One region of the Arthrobacter sp. UNCCL28 genome, then DNA from elsewhere that is predicted to be linked to it. Evidence: riboswitches for the same ligand, from Rfam matches in the RefSeq annotation. Region 1 holds a riboswitch; each other region holds the start of a gene.
The links. A riboswitch is a leader RNA that binds a small molecule or an ion and turns the genes downstream of it on or off. The one in region 1 is predicted to bind cyclic di-AMP.

Region 1 (5,031 bases):
CAGCCCCAGCCAGAGACCACCGTCTGAGGCGAAGTTCTTCTGCGGGGCGAAGTAGTAGACGTCGGACTCGGCGACGTCCACGTCCAACCCGCCTGCAGCGGAGGTGGCATCGACCAGGACCAGGGAGCCTTCGTCGGCGCCCTGGACCCGCTTGACGGGAGCGGCCACGCCCGTGGAGGTCTCATTCTGGGGCCAGGCGTAGACGTCGACTCCGGCCTCGGCTTGGGACACCGGACGGGTGCCCGGCTCGGCCTTGATGATCGAGGAAGCATCCAGGAAGGGAGCCTTGTTGGTGGCGGCAGCAAACTTCGAACCGAACTCACCGAAGGAAAGGTGCTGTGCTTTCTTCTCGACCAGGCCGAAGGCGGCGACATCCCAGAAGGCCGTGGAACCGCCGACGCCGAGGACAACTTCATAGCCCTCGGGCGCACGGAAGAACTGGCTGAGTCCTTCGCGGACCGAACCCACGAGGTTCTTGACCGGAGCCTGGCGGTGGGACGTGCCCAGGATGGTGGACGACGCGGCAGACAGGGCCTCGATCTGTTCGGGACGGACCTTGGACGGTCCGGCACCGAAGCGTCCATCCTTGGGCAGCAGATCGGCGGGAATGGTGATGCTGTTGTCGCTCACGTGTGGCTCCAATGGGTATCGGCTAGAGATGGGTCGTGGCAGGTGGCATCAACTGCCCCTTCGACACCCCAATTCTGCCTGACCCGGTGCGACGGCAGGAACCTGTGGCCGTCATAGTCCGCCACGTGGAACGCCGGCAAACCATATGCGACCGGAATTATCCAGAGTAATTCCAAATAAGCTAGGCTAGGGGTTGGCGTTCAAGGGGCGGCGGTGCACTCCGCCTACCCCGGCAGGGGACGCTGTACGGTGGAGATTACGCAAGGAACTGCGTTCGAGGAGAGCTGAGCTGGATGACGGATCTGATCGATACCACTGAGATGTATCTTCGGACCATTTTGGAGCTTGAAGAAGAAAACATCGTGGCTCTCAGGGCCCGCATCGCCGAACGGCTGCGGCACTCCGGACCCACGGTTTCCCAGACCATCGGACGCATGGAGCGCGATGGCCTGGTGATTGTCTCCAACGACCGCCACCTCGAACTGACCGAGGTTGGGCGGAAGCGCGCCACCGAGGTCATGCGCAAGCACCGCCTCGCGGAGCGGCTCCTGGCTGACGTCATTGGCTTGGACTGGGCTTATGTCCATGACGAAGCATGTCGCTGGGAGCACGTGATGAGCGAGCGCGTGGAGCGCCGCCTGTACGAACTCCTGGAACACCCCACAGAATCCCCGTACGGCAACCCCATCCCGGGCCTGGAAGCGCTCGGCGGTCTTGCCACCCAGCCATTCCCCCGCGTGGACGTCAACCTCCTGCAGGCCATGGAGGGTTACGCGGCCAACTCCCGGGTAGCGGTCACCCGCTTGGCGGAGCCCATCCAGGTTGAGCCTGAGCTTCTTACCCAGTTGGACGAAGGCGGAATCCGGCCCGGCGCCGCGGTCTCGCTGGAACGTGTGGGGGAGTACATTTCCGTCCGCGTCCCAGGCATTGAAGGTGCCCTGGAGCTTCCACCTGAGGTTGCGGCACACGTCTTCGTCTCTGTTGGCTGAGACAACCCTGCCTTGCTGCACGGTGGCATATCTCACTTTTGAACGCCCGGCGCGCATGTGACCTGCGGTTTTCCGGGATTAGTGATAAGGGGTTGCCGCCCGCATGCCCGTTCCTGTTGATAACGAATTTATTACTGCGGGCCTTAATCCCCTATAGTTATCTACTAGCGCTGATACCAAAGCGTTACCTGTTCCGGAGCCGAGCTCTGCCAGCGGAACAGGTGTGCCATCCACCACTGGCAGAGGCGGGGGAACCACAAGCGGCTGTCTAAAGAAGCAGCCTTGGGGTGAAGTCCGCAGCAGAAGTGCCCATTAACGCATGTACCTCCTGGGATACCTGTGTGCCGTGAGCGCTTCGTGCGGGCCGGGTCTTGAAACTCTCTGACCCGAATCCGACAGCTAACTTCGCAGGCTTTTTAGAGAGGAATAGAGTTTGACAACGCAGAACGTCAGGGGCCGTCGCCGCGCGTCGGGCCCCGCTGCTGAGCTGCGGCCAGCCCGCGTCGTATCGGAGATCCGGCCACGCGACACCGAACGCCAGGTTCGCCGCCGTAAGAGCCCGTTGCGCCAGGTTGCCGACTTCGCTGCAGCCAGTGGCGTCGGGCAAAAGGCCGGAGTTGCGCTTGCCGCCACCGGCCTGGCCTTGACTGTCGGTCTGCCGGCCACAAGCCCCGTCATGGCCACCTCGGAGTCAGGCCAGACCGAGTCTGCCCTGGCAGTATCCGGTGGCAGCCAGCCGGAGGTCTCCGCGGCCGCATCGGCCAAAATCGACTTCAGCCGGGCAGCGGTTGCCACGGCTGCCGACCCCGACGGCAAGTTGAAGCAACTGCTCAGCGCCCAGTCCGCGGGCAGCATCCAGCGTGCCTCCTCTGCAGGCACCATGGCCAGCCCCCTCGACACGCTGACCACAGCGTCACCGTTCGGCTACCGCGTCAGTCCCCTCACGGGAGGCTCCGGTGACTTCCACCGCGGCCAGGACTTTGTGGCGCAGTGCGGCACGGCCGTCCATGCAGCGGCATCCGGCAAGGTCACCTTCGCCGGATGGCACGAGTACGGCGGAGGCAACCGCGTGGTCATCGACCACGGCAACGGCCTCGAGACCACGTACAACCACCTGTCGTCCTTCACCGTCAAGGTGGGCCAGACGGTCACCCGCGGCGACACCGTGGCGCTCAGCGGTACCACTGGCGCCTCCACCGGTTGCCACCTCCACTTTGAAGTACAGGTCAACGGCGAAGTTGTTGACCCCATGGGCTGGCTTTAGTCCATTTGATGGTCGTCTCTCGCATTCGTGACACGCCTCGTGACCTGAATGTGACATTCGCGTTCAACTGTTGTACCGTACAAAGCGCATCGGCTTTTTAGGGGGCCGGTGCACTTGAGTGGATTGCCTAGCTCTGCCACTACTCAAGGTCCGTTCGCATAAATCGTCTGGCAGGGGCGGGGGAACCACTTCTGGTCTTCGTGAGAAGACCTTGGGGTTAAGTCGCAAAAGCTTCCTTGAAGCAGCGCGGCCGGATGACTCCCATCCGAATCCGACAGCTCACCTCGCAGGCATTGGGAGAGGCTACCTACGTGTCATCACGCACTACCCCTGCGCGCCATCGCGCTGAATCGGTTCGTACGAACCCCTTGAACTCGCTTTCCAAGGCTGTTTCATCCAACGCCGGTACCGTCGGCCGCCAGGCTGTCGTCCTGGCAGCAGCCTCAGGTCTCGTCCTCAGCGTTGGTCTGCCGGCCCAGGCAGCAGACACCGATGTTTCAAAGTCGGAAGCCTCCAGCACCCAGCAGATGGTCACCACTGCGGTAGTCACCGCGGAGCCCACGGCAACCGTCTCCTTCGAAAGCCCCGTAGTGGCCACGAAGGAAGCTCCCAAGGTTGTCCAGCGCGCTTCCCAGACCACCGGACGCACCTCGGCCTCCGGCGACCAGGCCACAGCAGGTGCTGTGACCGCCAAGTCCACCGAAGCCAAGGATGCTGCTTCCAGCGCCGCCGCTTCCGGCCTCGCCGCGATCGCCTACACCGGCATCGGGCACCCTTACGTTTGGGGCGGCACCACCCCCAACGGTTGGGACTGCTCCGGATTCACCCAGTGGGTGTACGCCCAGGCCGGCATCAGCATCCCGCGCGTCAACGCCTGGACGGCCATGAAGCCCACCAGCACCCCTGCCCCCGGTGACCTGGTCATGCAGAACGGTGGAGCGCACGTAGGCATCTACGTGGGCAACGGAATGATGATCAGCGCCTTGAACCCGGGACAGGGCACGCTCCTGCACTCGGCTGCCTCCACGGGCACCTCCTCCTTCTTCACCCTCCGCTAGAAACAAACCGATTCGGGGTTCGCCGGCATGCCCCCAAGTGCCGGCGCGCCAATGAGCCGCGTGTACCCCAACTGCACGCGGATACGAAAAGAGAAAACCATGACCAGTGCACACAAGGTTGCACGGCATCGCGCTGAGGCCCCCAAGACCAGCTCGCTTGCCGTGATCGCCAAGGCCGTCAGTGAAAACGCCGGCGGCGTGGGCCGACAGGCAGCCGTCATTGCCGCAGCTTCAGGCCTGGTCCTGACCGGCAGTGTCGCAGCCAACGCTGCCGAGACCAAAGTGGACCGTGAATCCACCTCGACGTCTACCTTGGACGTCCAGTCGGTTGTGCAGTCCACCATCGCTGCAGACTCCACGGTTGCCATCTCCTACGAACGCCCCGTGGTCACCACGGTGCAGGCTCCGGCTCCCGTAGAGAAGAAGGCTCCCGCGAAGGCTGAAACCAAGGAGCCGGCGGCAAGCACGGCAACAGGCGGAAACGCCACGCTGGCCGTCAACACCTCGGCTCCTGCGGCTAAGGCTCCCGCCGCTGCCAGTGGCCTTGGTGCCGCAATCGCCGCAGCCGCGTACGCACAGCTTGGTGTAACCCAGGACTGCACCATGCTGGTGACCAACTCCCTGGCAGCGGTCGGCATCAACTTCCACGACTGGCCGGCCGGCTACCTCTCCCTTGGCCGCACCGTCAGCGCAGCGGAAGCACAGCCGGGCGACCTCGCTTACTACGCCAACGGCGGTCTGGCCGGACAGGCCCACATTGCTGTCTACGTCGGCAACGGCCAGGCAGTCCACGGTGGATGGAACGGATCCACCACGGCACTGTTCAGCGTCAACGTCGGCTCCGGCCCGGTCTTCATTCGGGTCAACGGCTGATCCAGCCCTTCGCTATTCCAGGACACCCCGCAGGCTACGGCCCGCGGGGTGTTCTGTTTAACCGCGGATTGTTTGCCTAGGGGCCACATCGGATGTTCAGGGGGCAGATCGGACGCCGGTTCCGCTAACGACGCATGAACTCTGGGCGACACTGTGGGCGAAAGCACATATAAATTCGTTGATACGGCATACAAGTGCTTACCCTTATCTTGTCGAT
Region 2 (5,031 bases), on a different contig from region 1:
TCGGGATGAACGAGCTCAGCGGCCCCGGCGCTCCGGTATTCCTGCAGCGGCAGGCTTGATGAAAACGCACGCAACTGCGGAGGCTTTGCTCTCTGCCGACGTCGAGGCTTTGGGCCTGAAGGGGCGGATCCTCTGGGCCAAGGGAACACCGACTCCCGGGTCCGGGCTTGATGCAGGCACCGGACCGGTGTCCAGTCCCGACGAGCCCGCATACATCCTGATCCATGGGATTGGAGTTTCGCACCGGTACTTGGCCCGGCTCCACACCGTCCTGGCAGCGGGTGCACCCACGTACTCGCTGGACCTGCCCGGATTCGCGGGGACCCCGAAGCCCGGGAGGCAGCTCTCCGTGGAGGACTACGGCGCTTTCATCGCCGGGGCCTTGGCATCCTGCGGCATCAGTTCCTACGTATTGGTGGGGCACTCCATGGGCGTGCAGTTTGCCATCGAAGCGGCGCTGCACTCGCCTGAGCAGGCACGGCAGGTGGTGCTCATGGGGCCGGTGGTGGATTCCCGGCACAAGAACGTTCGCCGGCAGTCCTTGGCGCTCTTCCTGGACGGACTGCTCCGCGAGAGCGCGTCGTCCAATTGGATTGTGATCTCCGATTACTTCAAGTGTGGTCCGCGGTGGTACCTCACGGAGCTTCCGGTCATGATGGGCTACCCCACGGAGAAGCGGCTGACCGGCATCAAGGTGCCCGTCCTGATCCTGCGGGGAAGCCGCGACCACGTAGCTGGGCCGGAGTGGTCGCTCCGGCTTTCCAGGGCAGTTGCGCAGGGGCGATTGGTGGAGATTCCCGGCGTCGGCCATGTGGCCCAACACATGCGACCCAAAGCCGTGGCCGACGCCATCCGGAGTTTCGTCGCCGCCACAACGCCGCACCGCTAAGCGCTGACGCTCTAACGCTCAAATGCGCTGACGCGCTAATGCACTAACGCACGACGCCGGCGCCTGGCTTTGGCCTGCTTGTTGAGTCCGCTCCTCCCGGCTAGGCTGGCAAAGCAAGCGCATTAGTAAGTTTGCTTACGAAAGGGCTGATTGTGACTGATAAAGACTCAAATGAGGAAACCCAGGGCTTCGGAGCAACCGGCGCTACAGGGCCGTTCGACACGACCGCCGACGCCGACAGCATCCACGAGGATCCCGACATGCGCCAGGACGAGGACGACGATCCCGCCGCCTCTGCCAACCCCGATCCCCTCGATGGGAACGTCACCGGCCTGGAACCCGGCGGTGGAGTGCCGCCGGGAGAAACCCCGCCGGCCGAGGGCAGCATGAGCAGCGATCAAGGACACGAAGAGTAACGCTCCGCCTCGGCTGAACGGCCAGGCTGAAAGTCCAAGCTGAACGTCCATGCAGGCCAGCTAAGCGGGTCGGCTGCGCAGCCCCGGCAGGCAGGCTACGGCAACCTCAGGATCTCCCCGAGGTCGTACGCAACCGGCTCTTCCAGCTGTGAGTAGGTGCAGCTTTCGGGGGTCCGGTCCGGCCGCCACCTGCGGAACTGGGTGGTGTGCCGGAACCTGTCCCCTTCCATGTAGTCGTAGGCCACCTCGATGACCAGTTCGGGACGCAACGGCACAAAGGAGAAATCCTTGCCTCCGCTCCACCGGCTTTGGGCGCCGGGCATCCTGGACCCCGCAGCCCCCTCACCCTGGCTGGCCCACTCGCCCCACGGGTGCTCGCTGAGGTCCACCTGGTAAGGCTCAAGCTCTGCCACCAGGCTTTCCCTCCTCGCCATGGGGAAGGAGGCAACCACCCCGACGTGCTGGAGTTTGCCGGCGTCGTTATAAAGACCCAACAGCATGGACCCCACGACCTTAGCGGTCTTGTGCCACCTGAATCCGGCCACCACGCAGTCGGCGGTGCGCTCGTGCTTGGTCTTGAACATCACGCGCTTGTTGGGCTGGTATGTCCCATCCAACGGCTTGGACAGGACGCCATCCAGGCCTGCGCCTTCCAATTGCACGAACCACTCCTGCGCACGCTCCAGGTCCGTGACTGCGGGAGTGACGTAAACGGGCGGCTCTGCTGCCTTGAGCGCACGCTCAAGGACGGCGCGACGCTCCGAGAACGGCCTGCCCATCAGATCGTCGTCGCCGAGGGCAAGGATGTCGAACGCAACCATCGACGCCGGAGTCTTTTCGGCCAGCATCCTCACCCGGCTGTCCGCGGGATGGATCCGTTGCTGCAGGACCTCGAACTCAAGCCGGTTGCCCTCGATCAGGACAATCTCGCCGTCGATCACGCATTTGTCCGGGAGGTTCTTCCGCAGGGCTTCCACCAGTTCAGGGAAGTAGCGGGTCATGGGCTTCTCGTTGCGGCTGCCCAGGACGATTTCATCCCCGTCCTTGAAGACGATGGTCCTGAAGCCGTCCCATTTGGGCTCGTAGTGCCCAACGTCCGGGATGGCGGGGACGGATTTGGCAAGCATGGGCGAGACGGGTGGCATCACGGGCAGGTCCATAAACAATGTCTACCTGCCGGTGCACGCCGAAGCTAGTCTTAGGCGATGGATATCTTGGCCGTGTTGGCGGCCGTACTTGGAGTTCCCGCCCTCCTGGCCGTGGCCTGGTACTGGGTTTCCCGGCAGAACCGCCGGGGTGTCAGGCGTGCCGCAGCCGGCGGGATGCTGGGAATCGCCGACGAGATCTTCCGACCGGAAACGCATCAGGCCCACCAGATCCAAAGGATCCAGCACGAACTCCCGGCGCCCGCTCCGGCCCCGAAGCCTAAGGGCTAAGGCCCTCCCGCCAGCAGAGACCTACCGGCCGTTATATTAATGTGACTTTACTTTCCTGCTCATGTACCGTCGTAGGGCGACCCGTATCTCCGCTGGGCCGCTTCCGGAATGACGCCGAGCTCTGCCGCACTCCGGAATCCGCCAGACCCGCGGCAGAGGCGGGGGACCCACAAGTTCCCGGACTTTTCCAAGTCCTTGGGGTGAAGCCGCTACTGCGGCCGGACGGCCTCGTCCGAACCCGACAGCTAACCTCGAAGGCGTTGAGAGGCAACCACCATGTCCCCAACCATGGATCAGCCGCGCCGCGCCCGAATTGACGGCGAGCGCACCAAGCCAACCGGACGCCGTCGGGCCCAACCCAGCGGATCCGATATCAGCCTGCAGCCGGATTCCGGCACGCCCAGGACTGCCGCACCCGAAATTTCAGGCACGACGCCGGACGCCCCCGCTGCGGCGGCGCCTACCATCGCGACGCCCACCACGCGTGCGGCTGCGCGTGCAGCCGAGCGGGAACGGGCCGCGCAAGCAGAAGCCCGCGTATCCACCACGCCCGGGCCTCCGACGGCCGCCATTCCGATCGTCCAGGCTCCCAAGCAGCCGGCAAACCCCCAACCCACCACACCGGAGCCGGCCACAGCCGCCATTCCCATCGTCGAGGCTTCCGGGCAGCCGGCAAACCCCCAACCCACCACACCGGAGCCGGCCACAGCCGCCATTCCCATCGTCCAGGCTTCCGGGCAGCCGGCAAACCCCCTGCCCACCACACCGGAACCGGCCACAGCCGCCATTCCACTGGTGTCCGCAGATCCGGCGCCTGAAGCCACCCCCGAATCCCACACAGCGCCTGCACCCGTCTCGGCTGCACCTGCTTTGCAGGCTCGCGCCACATCCCCGGCACGGGTTGCTGCGGCAGCCACGGCATCGGCATCCCTGGCAAGCCGAAAGGATGTCAGGGAACAGTCCGGCGTCACCACTGGTTCACGCTCCGGGCAGGGTTCGCGCTCCGGGCAGAGTTCACGATCAGGGCTGGGCGGGTCCCCGCTTGGCCGGGAGCCCCAGGCAGTCCTGCAGAAGGCGGCTTCGGTCAAGCACATGAGCCAGCGCATGGCCGTAGTGGCAGGCGCGCTCGGCCTGGTCCTGACGGCCGGCACTGTGGGGCAGGCCCTTGAGTTGCCGTTCTTCGGCCAGGAGGCGCCCGCCCAGGAAGCCAGCGGTGCCGACAGGAATTCGGGTTCCGCATCACCAGCCCCCAGTGCTTCCTACTCCAGGGCATCTTCTCCGTCTGCCTCAGCTGCTGCGACGTCAGCGGCCGGCCAACCGGCCACGGTTCCGGAGGCACCTGCGCCAGTGTCGCCGTCGTCCGTTCCCACGCCTAAGGTTTCCTTGGCTGACCCCGTCTGGGTCCCATCCGCAGTGCCGGCGACCATCGCTGCGGCACCGGGCACCAGTCAGGTACCCACGCCCTCGGCGCCTGCACCGGCACCGTCCGACGTGCCATCGGACACCATCACTACGCCGCCGGCCACGCCTGCGCCGACCACCCCGGCACCCACCACCCCTCCGGCTACCTCGACGCCCACGCCAACACCAACCCCTACCCCCACCCAGACCTCCAAGCCCAAGCCAACGGGCAAGCCCGGCGCGACCACGCCGGCGCCCACGCAGTCTGCGCTCGACGAGATCCTTGACGCAGCAAAGGACGCCCTCAAATGAGCACGCGCCTGCCCCGCATCACCACCCACGCCGGATGGCACAGCCGGTACTGCAGCAGCAGCCGCACGGCCACGTTCCGGCGTCGGTTGGGCCGTTGGAGCTGCCAGCGCTTGAGGCGCTCGTAACGGGCACGGTTTAGCGCAGTTCATGGAGGCAGGCACCCGCATTGGGTGCCTGCCTCAATCGCGTTCAGTGCCCCGTTCAGTGCTCAGGCCCGCGGTTCAGCGCTCAGTGCCCCGTTCAGTGCTCAGATCCTTGGCCGGCCGGCCCATCGGCGGGCTTTCAAGGCGGCGTGCAGCTCGAGGCGGATCGAGCCGCTCAGCGGATCAGCACCGATCAGCTGGCGGATCCGTCCCAGCCTGTTGTAGATGCTGCTCCTGTGCAGGTGAAGTTTGGCCGCGACGTCCTGCACTGAGCCATCGCTGTCATACAAGAGCTCCAGCACGGGCAGGAGTTCGCCGTTCTTGTCCTGGTCCTCCAGGGTCCGGAAGTGCAGTGAGCCGGTGTCGTCCCAGCCGCCGGGCGCCAGGAGGCGATCGAAAAGCTGGTAGACACCCACGTTCCGGCTGTCCACGAG
Region 3 (5,031 bases), on a different contig from region 1:
GGCTGCAGGTGCTGTTGAGTTCTTGTTCACATTGGAAGTGTGCAACGTAACAATGGCAACACGCAAGTAACAAAGCGCAGAACCGTCCACATTTTGAGACGGAGAGGTCTATTGTGCCGTAAATCACAATTCAGCCGAGGGGATAAATGAACGCCATTTCATTCGGCCCGAACAAGAAATAATCGCAATCCAGTGAACATTCTTCGGCCAATGGGGCATCATGTGCACTGACATTCCCGGGAACAGCCCGGCTGCGGAATCTCACGATCTGAAACACTTGTTGTCCAATCGTGGACGGCCGACTTCCGAAAAATCCGGACAAAAATCTGCTACAAGCCGTAGAAACAGGATTGCCAAGCGTTTCGGACACGCTGACTCCCACCTCGCTAGTGTTGACTTCACAGCATCCTCACAGGACGGGCAAAGCGCTGGCTAACCAGCAGAACGGAGAGTTGTCCCATGGCCTCCTCGCACTCCATGACCAACAACCTGCCCCAACTCTCCCACCCTGATGGTTCTCCGATCCGCGCCTTGGTGGTGGATGACGAACCCAGCCTCGCCGAACTCATGAGCATGGGACTGCGCATGGCCGGTTGGTCTGTGTCCGTTGCCGGCGATGGTCCCGAGGCCGTGAAGCTGGCCAAGGATTTCCGGCCGGACGTCCTGGTCCTTGATGTCATGCTGCCCGGTTTTGACGGCGTGGAGGTCCTCAACCGCATCCGCGCCTTCGCTCCCGAAGTGCCCGCCCTCTTCCTCACCGCCAAGGATGCCGTGCAGGACAGGATCGTCGGATTGGCTGCCGGCGGCGATGACTACGTCACCAAACCTTTCAGCATGGAAGAAGTCCTCCTGCGACTCCACCGGCTGGTCCAGCGTTCGGGCGTCGCTGCCATGGACACCGCGGAGCTGGTGGTGGGTGACCTCACCCTGAACGTGGACACCCGCGAAGTTACCCGCGCCGGCGAGGACATTCCCCTCACGGCAACCCAGTTCGAGCTTCTGCGCTACCTCATGGAGAACCCCAAACGGGTCATCAGCAAAGCCCAGATCCTGGACCGCGTGTGGGATTACGACTTCGGTGGGCAAGCCAACATCGTGGAGCTCTACATTTCATACCTTCGCAAGAAAATCGAAGCCAACCATCCGCCGATGATCCACACCATTCGCGGCGCCGGCTACGTCATCAAGCCCGCGGACTAGGCGTTGAGCACACTTTCAGGAGTGGCCAGAAAATCCGGCCGCAGCTGGCTGAACCCCTCCACGTGGCATTTGCGTACCCGGCTGGTCCTGGTGGCGATGGCACTGCTGGTCGCTATCTGCGGGGCGGTAGGTGTGGTCAGCTACGCCTCCATGGACATGGTGTTCAACAAGCAGCTCGACAGGCAGCTCGAGCAGGCGTCCAGCCGCGCGAATGACTTCGGCAGGCCGCCGTCGAACTTTCCCTCCTCACCTTCGGGGAAGCCGGACCCGCTGGAGGCCAGGGGGCAGGCCGCCGGAACGCTCAACGCCAGGATCGACGGGTCCACTGTCCGCAGTTCAGGGCTCATTGACGCCCAAGGCAACCGTGTTGCACTGTCCCCCGCGGATGAGCAAGTGCTGTTGGCGCTGCCCAAGAGCGGTGATCCGGTGGATCGTTCCCTCTCCAACGGGGACTATCGGCTGGTGGCGGTCGCCCCCTATGGCGACGTGATCGTCACGGGCCTGCCTCTCGCGGACAAACAGAGCGCCGAGGCCTCACTGGTCTGGACAATGGTGTTGGTCTCGCTGGGCGGACTGGTGGTCATCGGCCTCGCCGGCACCGTCATCATCCGCCGGACCATGCGGCCTCTGGAGCAGCTCTCCGAGGTGGCCACCAAGGTTTCACGTCTTCCGCTCGACGCCGGTGAAGTGGCACTTGCGGTGCGCGTACCGCCGTCGGCCGCCCATCCCGGAACGGAAGTGGGCAGCGTAGGCCATGCCCTGAACCTGATGCTGAACAACGTCTCCAGCGCTTTGGAAGCCCGCCAGGAAAGCGAAACCAAGGTACGCCAGTTCGTCGCGGACGCCTCACACGAGCTCCGGACGCCGCTCACTGCCATCCGCGGTTACACCGAACTGCTGAGGATGACCGAAAGCTTCACTGACGACGGCCGCAAATCCCTGGCCCGCGTGCAAAGCCAGTCAGAGCGGATGACAACGCTGGTGGAGGATCTCCTGCTGCTCGCCAGGTTGGACGAGGGCCAACCGGTCAAGGTTACCGATGTGGACCTCACCCAGTTGGTGATCGAAACGGTCAGTGACGAGAAGGTCATGGCGCCGGACCACATATGGCAACTGCAACTGCCGGACGAACCCGTCACGGTCCGCGGCGACTCCACCCAGCTGCACCAGGTCCTGGCCAATCTTTTGTCCAATGCCCGCAAACACACCGATGCCGGCACTACCGTGGTTACGGCCGTCATGCTGTCCGCCGATGGCAGCGCAGTGGTGACCGTGACAGACAACGGGCCGGGCATTCCAGAGGATTTCCAAGGCCGGATCTTCTCCCGCTTTGCCCGGGCGGATGCCGCGAGATCGGGGTCTGAAGGGACGTCGGGGCTGGGGTTGTCGATCGTGGAATCCATCGTGGAAGCGCACGGCGGTAGCGTGGAGGTCACGTCGCGTCCGGGTCGAACCGAATTCGCCCTGCGGCTACCTACCGTCACCACCGAAGAGATGTAACGAACACGGCAAGGCGACTCACCGGCGTCGTGATCTCTGTTACCTAAATGTGACTTCTGCGAATTCCTCCTGTACCGTCGAAAGGGTGGGTCGCCCCAACTGGCCCGCATCCGGGATGCGCCGAGCTCTGCCACTTCCCGGAGTCCGTTCTTACTCCGAGGCAGAGACGGGGGACCCAGAGTCTCCGGGCCCAGGCATCATGCCGGGCCCTTGGGGTGAAGCCGCAGCGACATGCGCGGCCGGATGACCTCATCCGAACCCGACAGCTAACTCCGCAGGCGCTGAGAGGTAATCACACATGTCTGAATTTAACGATCAGACGCGCCCTTCCGCGCGTCACCGCGATGAGCACAACGCACCGTTGACCAAGTCGCAAACCGTCCTCAAGAACGCTGCCCGCCAAGGTAAGTCCGGCCACCGCATGTCGGTTTTTGCCGGCGTCGTGGCCGCCGCGTTGGGCGTCGCATCGCTCGGTACTGCTGCCAACGCCACCCTGAACCTCCCTGAGGCCAGCCGCGTTGCAGAGACCCAGGCAGCTGCCCAGGTCAGCACCAACAAGACAGCCGAAATCTCCGCTTCCTTGGACGCAGCCGCCGCAAAGGGCGCTGCCGACCGGGCCGCCGTGGACAAGGCCGCTGCTGAAAAGGCTGCCGCCGATCAGGCTGCTGCTGAAAAGGCTGCCGCCGAAAAGGCCGCCGCCGACCAAGCCGCTGCGGAGAAGGCAGCTGCTGACGCTGCAGCCAAGCAGGCCGCCGACGCCGCTGCTGCCGCCGAAAAGGCCGCCGCCGAAGCCGCTGCTGCAGCCCCGAAAGCCGTGGATGACCCCGCCGCTGCCAAGGCCTACGCCGCAAGCATCCTGGGCAGCTACGGCTGGAGCGCCGGCGAAATGACTGCCCTGAACACCTTGTGGGAGAAGGAATCCAACTGGAAGACCACTGCCACGAACGCTTCCAGCGGCGCGTACGGCATCGTCCAGTCCCTGCCTGCTTCCAAAATGGCCTCTGCCGGTGCTGACTGGCAGACCAACTACCAGACCCAGATCAAATGGGGCCTGAACTACATCAAGGAGCGCTACGGATCCCCGTCGGCCGCCCTGGCCTTCCACTTGGCCAACAACTGGTACTAAACCAGGCAGTTTGAAGACCGCGCCGGTTGCCGCCGATCGCACCAGTCCCCACTGGAGCGAACGGCGGGAACCGGCGCGGTCTTTGCATTTCACAGGTGACCGCCGTAGCTCACAGTGACGTCACAGCTTCCGCCTAAAGCCCTCATAATCGGCCAGCCCATGCTGGAGATATGACGCTCACAAATCCAACCACCAGCGCTCCCCCACGACGGTTCCACTCCGCGCGCTTCGGTGGCGGGGCGTTGCCTGCTTCGCAGCCGGAACTCCCGAACGTAAGGCCGGAGAACCCACAGTTGCCCAGGCGCTCCCCCGTGGACACCGGGGCCGGCGTCCCCGTCCTCGATCTCACCGTCCCCGTGTTCAATGAGGAAGCGCACCTGGAGAAGAACCTCCGCACGCTTCACGGCCATCTCTCCGGCACTTTTCCGCACACCTTCCGGATCACGGTCGCTGACAACTCCAGCACGGACAACACCTTAAGGATCGCCGAACGCCTGGCACGGGAACTTCCGGAACTGCGGGTGGTCCGGTTCCAGGAAAGAGGGCGCGGTAACGCCCTCCGCCGCCTCTGGCAGTCCTCACCGTCACCCGTGCTGGCCTATATGGAAGCGGATCTGTCCACCGACTTGTCCGCCTTGGCACCCCTCCTTGCGCCGCTGCTTTCAGGCCACTCTGACCTGGCTGTCGGCACGCGCCTGGCACCTGACTCGCGCGTGGTCCGCAGTGGTGGCCGCGAATTCACCTCCCGCAGCTACAACGCCCTGCTCCGCACCGTCCTGGGCACACGCATTTCCGATGCCCAGTGCGGCTTCAAAGCCGTCCGCGCGGACGTTGCGCACCTTCTCCTCCCGCATACCAAGGACGACGGCTGGTTTTTTGACACCGAGCTCCTCGTCATCGCCGAACGTTGTGGTTTACGCATTCATGAAGTCCCGGTCGACTGGACCGATGACCCCAACTCAAGTGTCGACGTCGTACGAACCGCGCTTGCCGACCTGCGGGGCATGGCGCGGCTGACCCGAGACCTTCGCCCCGGACGTTTTCCGGTCAGGGAGCTTCGGCCAGGACGGGACCGGATGGCTCCCGGAACCGGACTTGCGGGGCGTGTGCTTGGTGCGGTGGCGTGGACGTCGCTTTATGCCCTGTTCTTCGTGCTGCTCCGCAGTGTCGTGGATCCTTTGCCGGCGAACTTCATCGCCCTTGCC

Region 2: linked by a shared signal. The riboswitch ahead of BLQ01_RS17735 (hypothetical protein) and the one ahead of BLQ01_RS08460 (M23 family metallopeptidase) in region 1 are both predicted to bind cyclic di-AMP.
Region 3: linked by a shared signal. The riboswitch ahead of BLQ01_RS16280 (aggregation-promoting factor C-terminal-like domain-containing protein) and the one ahead of BLQ01_RS08460 (M23 family metallopeptidase) in region 1 are both predicted to bind cyclic di-AMP.

Annotation. Positions count from the first base shown of each region.
Region 1 is NZ_FMWE01000002.1:856,101-861,131, reverse strand. It holds gene serC (phosphoserine transaminase) at 1-630, opposite strand, end outside; gene BLQ01_RS08465 (iron-dependent transcriptional repressor DtxR) at 924-1,619, shown strand; cyclic di-AMP (ydaO/yuaA leader) riboswitch at 1,807-2,048, shown strand; gene BLQ01_RS08460 (M23 family metallopeptidase) at 2,053-2,883, shown strand; cyclic di-AMP (ydaO/yuaA leader) riboswitch at 3,022-3,190, shown strand; gene BLQ01_RS08455 (C40 family peptidase) at 3,195-3,941, shown strand; gene BLQ01_RS08450 (NlpC/P60 family protein) at 4,041-4,814, shown strand.
Region 2 is NZ_FMWE01000007.1:124,146-129,176, forward strand. It holds gene BLQ01_RS17710 (maleylpyruvate isomerase family mycothiol-dependent enzyme) at 1-59, shown strand, start outside; gene BLQ01_RS17715 (alpha/beta fold hydrolase) at 59-889, shown strand; gene BLQ01_RS17720 (DUF6480 family protein) at 1,042-1,305, shown strand; gene BLQ01_RS17725 (ATP-dependent DNA ligase) at 1,401-2,465, opposite strand; gene BLQ01_RS17730 (hypothetical protein) at 2,511-2,741, shown strand; cyclic di-AMP (ydaO/yuaA leader) riboswitch at 2,871-3,015, shown strand; gene BLQ01_RS17735 (hypothetical protein) at 3,018-4,454, shown strand; gene BLQ01_RS17740 (PucR family transcriptional regulator) at 4,702-5,031, opposite strand, start outside.
Region 3 is NZ_FMWE01000006.1:101,516-106,546, forward strand. It holds gene BLQ01_RS16270 (response regulator transcription factor) at 460-1,200, shown strand; gene BLQ01_RS16275 (sensor histidine kinase) at 1,204-2,700, shown strand; cyclic di-AMP (ydaO/yuaA leader) riboswitch at 2,809-2,995, shown strand; gene BLQ01_RS16280 (aggregation-promoting factor C-terminal-like domain-containing protein) at 2,999-3,826, shown strand; gene BLQ01_RS16285 (glycosyltransferase) at 3,997-5,031, shown strand, end outside.